One region of the Arthrobacter russicus genome, then DNA from elsewhere that is predicted to be linked to it. Evidence: riboswitches for the same ligand, from Rfam matches in the RefSeq annotation. Region 1 holds a riboswitch; the other holds the start of a gene.
What was found. A riboswitch is a leader RNA that binds a small molecule or an ion and turns the genes downstream of it on or off. The one in region 1 is predicted to bind cyclic di-AMP.

Region 1 (3,397 bases):
GGTCGATGGTGCTGGCGGACTTTCCGCAGTACGCGCATCGGTGTTCATCCCGACGCAACACCCCGCGCCGGCTCACCGGTGACTCCCGGTCGTACGGCAGGCGGATGTATCGATTGAGCAAAATCACCGAAGGACGGCTGAGGATTTCCTGCGGTCCGATCACCGGGTCATCGCCTTCCGCGAGGATCGAGGCCTTCCCGGCCAGCACAAGGATCAGCGCCCGGCGGAAGGTGACTACCGCCAGCGGTTCGTATCCAGCATTCAGCACAAGGGTTCGCATATGCGTTCCTCATTCAGGCTGACCCGGAGTCTTCTCGGCGGAGCCGGCTGCCCTGCCGCAGCCCCGGGTCGTGAACTCAATCCAAGCCTAGGCCGAACCCGCGCATTTGAGCGAATCCCCAGTCCGGAACGGTCCACGTGTCGGGAAGAATTCACCCCGCGGCAACCTTCACCGGCTTTGCTGCCGGGCAGTGGAACCGGAACGTTCTGTCCCACTGAGTTCGCCAGCTCGGTGGGACATACCCGCTTTGTCCCACTGAGTTCGCCAGCTCGGTGGGACATACCCAACCGAAAAACTAGCCAATACGCCAGCAGGCCCGCACCGTTGCCGGTGCGGGCCTGCTGATGGAATAAGCGGACTAGCGTCCGATGGCGATGTAGTAGTCCGGCGGGCCGGTCGGGATGTTGACCGAGGCGACAACCGTCTGGTTGCCGAGCCAGCCACCGTGCACGGCCTGGCCGTTGCCGATGTAGATGGCCACGTGCTGTCCGCCGTAGCCGTTGTTCGAGTAGTAGGCGACGTCGCCCGGCTGCGCTTCGGCGGCGCTGATGACCCGGCCCAAAGACGCGAAGGCCGAGGGGCCCATCGGGGTGGTCGGCAATCCGGCAGACCGCAGGGCGGTCCGCACCAACGCGGTGCAGTCCTGGGTGACGCCGAGCTGGGCGAGCGCCGAAGCAACCACCACAGCGCCGGCACCGCTCGCCGCGACGTTAGCCGGGGCAGCTTGGCTGGGCGCCGGGGCTGCCGGTGCAGCCTGGCTGGCGGCGGCCGGAGCCTTGCTCGCGGTGTTGCTCTGCGGCGCCACGGTCTGCTTGACCTTCACCGGAGCGGGCGCCGAAGAAACCGTGGGGCTTTCGAACGCGATCTGGACCGCAGCCGAGGCGGTGACCGCCGGAGCCGTCGCGATGTTGAGCGTGGTCGGAGCCGACTCGCGCTGGCCGACGGTCGGCTCTGCCGCGTTCGCGGCGATACCGGTGGTCAGGACCAAGCCGGAAGCGGCGGCGATGACAGCGGCCTGGCGACCCACTCCACCTGCGTTTTCGCTGACCGCTTTCGCGATCACTGCGATGGAGTTGGTTTTGGTGTCCGCGCGGTGCCGCGCAATTCCTACTCGACTGCCCATTGAGTTTCCTCTTTCAATTTACTCAGTTTTGGTACTTCCCGGCGGTTGTCGTAGCGGGTCGCCGGCCCCGTGCTGAAGCTTTGCGGTTAGCGCAGCGTGTAGAAAACCGAAGATCCGACTTCGGCGACCGAGGTGATCAAGGTGCCCTGCGAGGGGTTGAGTGCGCCGATCTCCATGCCGTTGCCCAGGTAAATGGCAACATGGCTCCCGCCGTTCTGCACCACCAAGTCGCCCGGCTGCGGGGTGGAAGTCTGCTTCATCACGTTCCACTGGTTGGTCCGCGGCAACGAGATCCCGGCCTGGGCATAGGCCCAACCGGTGAAGCCCGAGCAGTCCCAGCCGTTGGGTGTGGTGCCGCCCCAGACGTAGGGCTTGCCTTTTCCGCTCAGTGCATAAGCGACGACGGCAGCAAGGCCGGCACCTGCCTGGACATCAGCGGCTTCCGTGGCAACGGGCTTCTCCGCCGTGGCCGTGGTGGTGGCAACCCGGTCCGACTGCACTGCGGTCCGCGTGCTGATCGCCGGCTTCGGCGTAGAGCTCGTGGCCGGACGGTCGAAGACTACCGTGGCGTCTGCTGCTGCGGTGACCGTCTGCGCGGCGATCTTGAGGCTGCTACTGGCGTTCTCCGCAGAGGCCCGACCGGTGTCTGCGGCTTCAGCCGGCAGACCCAGGCTGGTCACGAGCCCGGTGGCAACCACTACTACTGCGGCCTGACGGCCGAAGCTGCCCGCATTGGACGCTACTGCTTTTGAAACTGCAGTCAGCGGATTAGTGCTGACGTTGGCCGCGCGATGGCGACCGATAGACGTCTTAGACGACACGTTTAGCCTCTCCCAAAGCCTGCGAGGTAAGCTGTCGGATTCGGATGGGAGTCACCCGGCCGCATCAGCTCCTTCCGGAGCATCTGCGACTTCACCCCAAGGACTTCCTAAGAAGCCCGCATGTGGTTCCCCCGCCTCTGCCAGACGAATGTTGCGAACGGACCTCGAGCGGTGGCAGAGCTAGGCAATCTGCTCGAGGACACCAGCTTCTGGAAACGCCGGTGCAGATAAGACGCTACAGCAGTTTCCATCGAATGTCACATTCCGGTTACGGAAATTTCATTCCAAGGGATGATTTCGTGACCTATCGTTATTTAGTACAGTGGGCAGCGCAAATCCGCCCGGCATGCGGCCGGCCAAGGGAGCAGCTGCTCAGAGCCAGCCTTGCGGGTCTACGGTCTTGTCATTGACCATGACCTCGAAGTGCAGGTGGCAGCCGGTCGAGTTGCCCGTGGTTCCGGTCAGCGAGACCACATCGCCGCGACTGACTTTCTGGCCCACCTTCACCTGCAAGGACGAATTGTGGTTGTACGTCGTGGACAGCCCGTTCCCATGGTCGATCACCACCCGGTTGCCACCGCCGAAGGGATCCCAGCTGGCGAAAGTCACGGTGCCGCCGGCAGCGGCGTAAGCCTGGGTGCTGCATGCGGCGACCAGATCCTGGCCGGTGTGCAATTCCCCGCTGGCTCCGGTCAGCGGACTGACCCGGTACCCGAACGGCGAGACGACGGTCATCGACGCGAGAGGCGCGGACAGCGTTCCCTTGGCGGCAGCCGGCGCCACCTTGCTGGCCGAGGCGGAAAGCAGCTGACGCAGTTTGCCGTCCGGATCCGCCTTGCTCGTGGTTTTGGTTTCGCTGAAGTCCAGGACCGCATCCGCCGCGGCGCTGATCGGCGCGGAACTCAGCGGAACGCCGTCGGCCACCGGCACCGTGGCCGGCGCGGTTCCCACCGTGCTCGGCGCCACGAACGCCAGCGCCAAACCGGCTGCGGCCAGGGCGATGCCGCCGCGTTGCGCGGTTTTGGCCGAACGCAGACCGGGCCGGGACGCCGGGACGGCCGCCCGGCGTCGGACCCGGCGCGCTGCTGCCCGATTCAACTCCTGGGCGGCCACGCTGGGCGTGGCAAGAGAGCGGTTGGAGTTCGACGCCGGTGCGGTGGCCGGCGCAGGCGG
Region 2 (3,397 bases), 670 kb from region 1:
ACCGAGCAGGCCGTATTCGCCTGGCCCCTGGTTGAAGACGGCGGTGGCCATCAAGGCATTGGTGATCTGGAAGTTCATGGTCAGCGTAGCCACCAGGCTGACCAGAATCATGATCATCAGCAGGTCCGGGCGCTGTTTGATGTAACGCAGGCCTTCGCGGATCTGCCCTTTGCCGCGTGGTGCTTTGGCCGAGGGGTGCAGTTCTGCCGGGCGCATCTTGGCCAGCGAGATGATCACCGCGCCGAAGCTCGCCGCATTGATCAGGAAGGCCGGGCCGGTGCCCAACCAGGCGATCAGCAGGCCGGCCAGACCGGGGCCGGCCAAACGGGCCAGATTGAACGAAGTCGCATTGAGCGCGACGGCATTGGGCACGTCCGGGGCCTCGACCACTTCGGAGACGAAGGCCTGGCGCGACGGGGCGTCGATCGCGCTGCCGACGCCGAGCAGCAGTGCGAGCAAGTAGACGTGCCACAGCTGCACGGTATTGGTGACCACCAGGAGACCCAAAATCAAAGCGCAGGAACCCATCGCGGTTTGGGTGATCAGGAGGATTTTCCGCTTCGAGTAACGATCGCCCAGCAAGCCGGCCCAGGGTCCGAGGATCAGGATTGGCAGGAACTGCAGACCGGTGGTGATGCCGACCGCGGTTCCCGAATGGTCGGTCAGCACCGTGAGCACGAGCCAGTCCTGGGCGACCCGCTGCATCCACGTGCCGATATTGGACACCAGGGCGCCGGTGACCCATAACCGGTAGTTGAAGACCTTCATCGCGCTGAACATGCGGGTCATCCGGCAACTCCGGTCATTTGGCGGCCATTTTCTGCAATATCTCCGCTGCTTCCCGTAACGTCTTGCGCTCCTCATTGCTCAGTTTGGCCAACCGCTTTTCCAGCCACTCGTTCCGGCGTTGCCGGGTGTCGGTCAGCACTTCGCGGCCGGCCGCGGTCAGCTCCGCGAGCACTTGCCGTCCGTCGCTGGGGTGCGGCAAACGGTTGACCAGCCCGGCCGCTTCGAGTCCGTTGACCGTGCGGGTCATCGACGGCGCCTGGACGTGTTCGGCATCCGCCAGTTCGCGCAAAGTCAACGGACCGTGGCCCAGCAGGGCGAGCACGGTGAACTGGCCCGCGGTGATCGATTCCGTCGTGGCTTCCACCCGGAGCCTGCGTGACGTGCGCATGATCGCCATCCGCAGTTCCACCGCGAGCGAGGCGCTTTTCTTCCTGGCTTCCATATTTACTTAGCATAGGTCATTAGCTTTGCTAAGTAAATATGGGAGTCTTCCGCCTGTTACCGAAATGTGACTTCTCCGGCAACCTCACGTATCGTGTATTGAGTGCCGGCAACAGCAGGCACGGCCTCCGGGAGTTCGCCGAGCTCTGCCGCTACCGGATGGATCCAGCAATACCGGCAGAGACGGGGAAACCAATTTCGGCTGCCGATCCTGGGCGGCCTTGGGGTGAAGCCTTGAAATTCAAGGCCGGATGCTCTCCATCCGAATCCGACAGCTCACCTCGCAGGCAAAGAGAGAGGCACCACTACGTGACCACTTCGTCACGCCGCACGCTCGCGCGGCACGCCGCTTTGCCCGGTGAAAGCAACTCCGGACCGGCGCCGCGGAATTCTTCCGGTTCCAGCAGGGGACGCCGTCGTGCCACGCCGCAAAAAGGCACCTTGGGCCAGCTCTGGGACGCCACGCCGAAAGCTCCCGCCCAGCGCGTCGCCGCGGTAGCCGTGGCCGGCGTCATGGTCGCCGGCATCGCGACCACCGGCCAAGCCAACACCCCCGAACCGCAAGTGGTTTCAGAGAACGCCGCTGCCACCGCGATCACCGCGAACGCCGCAGCAAACCTCGACTTCGCCCGAGTGGCCTCCAAGTCGATCCCGGCGGAAAAGAAGGCGGGCAGCACCACCGATGCCGCGTCCTCGGAAATCCAGGCGGTCAACGACCCCAAAGCGGCCCAGGCTTTCGCCGCCTCGCAGCTGGGCAGCTTCGGCTGGGATCAAAGCCAGATGTCCTGCTTGGTGTCACTGTGGACCCGCGAATCGGGTTGGCGGACCACTGCGGAGAACCCGTCGTCCTTGGCTTATGGCATCGCCCAGTCGCTGCCGGCCGAAAAGATGGCAACTACTGGCGCCGATTACCGGACCAATTACAAAACCCAGATCACCTGGGGCCTGGGCTACATCAAGCAGCGTTACGGCAGCCCCTGCGGAGCCTGGGGCAAATCGCAGGCGGTCGGCTGGTACTGAGCAGCCGATGCTTAAATCAACAGCGGTTGGCGCCACACGGCGCCAACCGCTGTTGATTTAATAGGTGATCTTCTGGCTCTTGAAGTTGTAGTACTCCGTTGACGGCTTGAGCCACAGGTACACCAGTGCAGCCACCGAAACGATCAGGGTCAGAATCCCGAAAATCATGTTTGCCAGGACCAGGGTGTGGTTGGCAGAATTCGAAATCAACGAGACCAACCCGCCGATGATGCCGATTGCCGCGAAAACCGTGGCCAGGATCCGAGCCCATTTCCGTCCGGCGTTGTTCGCCATGGCCATCCAGATCCACAAGCCGGTGCCCACCACGATGCCGAAGATCACGCCGACATAGGCGACAACCCGCGCGATCGTCGCCGCAGCCTCGTACTCGCGGGCACTCAGCTGCACGTCCGTGCTGTTCAGGCCCAGCTGAATTCCCAGCTCCACGGTGAACAGGCCGAAGATTCCGCCGATCAGGGCCAAAGCGGCACCGACATACATCAACAGCACCGCGATCTTGATGCTCTGCGGCCGCTCCACCTCGGCCAGCTGCGGCGCCGCGTAGTTCCCCGGGTACGCCGGGAACTGCGGCTGGCCGTAGGGCGCTTGGCTTTGTGGGGCGCCGTACGGAGCTTGCGGTTGCGGCGCAGCATAAGGCGGTTGCTGTTGCGGTTCGCCTTGCGGGCCCGGGTACGGTGGTTGCGCCTGGTTCACCGGCTGGCCATAGGCCGGCGGCTGCGGTTGGCCAATGGCCGGTTGACCAGCGGGCTGCTGGCCATAAGGCGGCTGTGGAGCACCGTACGGTGGCTGACTTTGCTGCGGCTGGCTCGGGGCTGCTTGATTCGGCTGCTCCGGTTCGCCGTGCTGCGGCTGATTCGCGGGTCCGGGTGGCACACTGGGGGGCTGGAATTGGTCCATATTCAGAGCATATCCCCGAACCGCGCAGCCGGCTCGGACTTTCTGCAACACACAGCGGCAAAACAGCCCCGCTGCCCGTCCAATCGCGACGTTCAGTGGGCAGGGACGTCTGAGCCCACTGAACTTGTGATTTGGACGGGCCTACCAAGGGCGGACATGCGAGGCCCAACCAGGTTTGCCAAGGCCCGGCTTCGCCGATCCCCGCTCAGGTTTGCGGGCACGCCCGACG

Region 2: linked by a shared signal. The riboswitch ahead of JOE69_RS10565 (aggregation-promoting factor C-terminal-like domain-containing protein) and the one ahead of JOE69_RS07445 (C40 family peptidase) in region 1 are both predicted to bind cyclic di-AMP.

What each region holds. Positions count from the first base shown of each region.
Region 1 covers NZ_JAVDQF010000001.1:1,588,888-1,592,284, forward strand. Annotated here, with positions in the region: gene JOE69_RS07435 (HNH endonuclease) at 1-280, opposite strand, end outside; gene JOE69_RS07440 (C40 family peptidase) at 639-1,403, opposite strand; gene JOE69_RS07445 (C40 family peptidase) at 1,490-2,224, opposite strand; cyclic di-AMP (ydaO/yuaA leader) riboswitch at 2,227-2,390, opposite strand; gene JOE69_RS17850 (M23 family metallopeptidase) at 2,597-3,397, opposite strand, start outside.
Region 2 covers NZ_JAVDQF010000001.1:2,254,957-2,258,353, reverse strand. Annotated here, with positions in the region: gene JOE69_RS10575 (MFS transporter) at 1-789, opposite strand, end outside; gene JOE69_RS10570 (MarR family winged helix-turn-helix transcriptional regulator) at 803-1,231, opposite strand; cyclic di-AMP (ydaO/yuaA leader) riboswitch at 1,393-1,534, shown strand; gene JOE69_RS10565 (aggregation-promoting factor C-terminal-like domain-containing protein) at 1,540-2,250, shown strand; gene JOE69_RS10560 (hypothetical protein) at 2,308-2,964, opposite strand.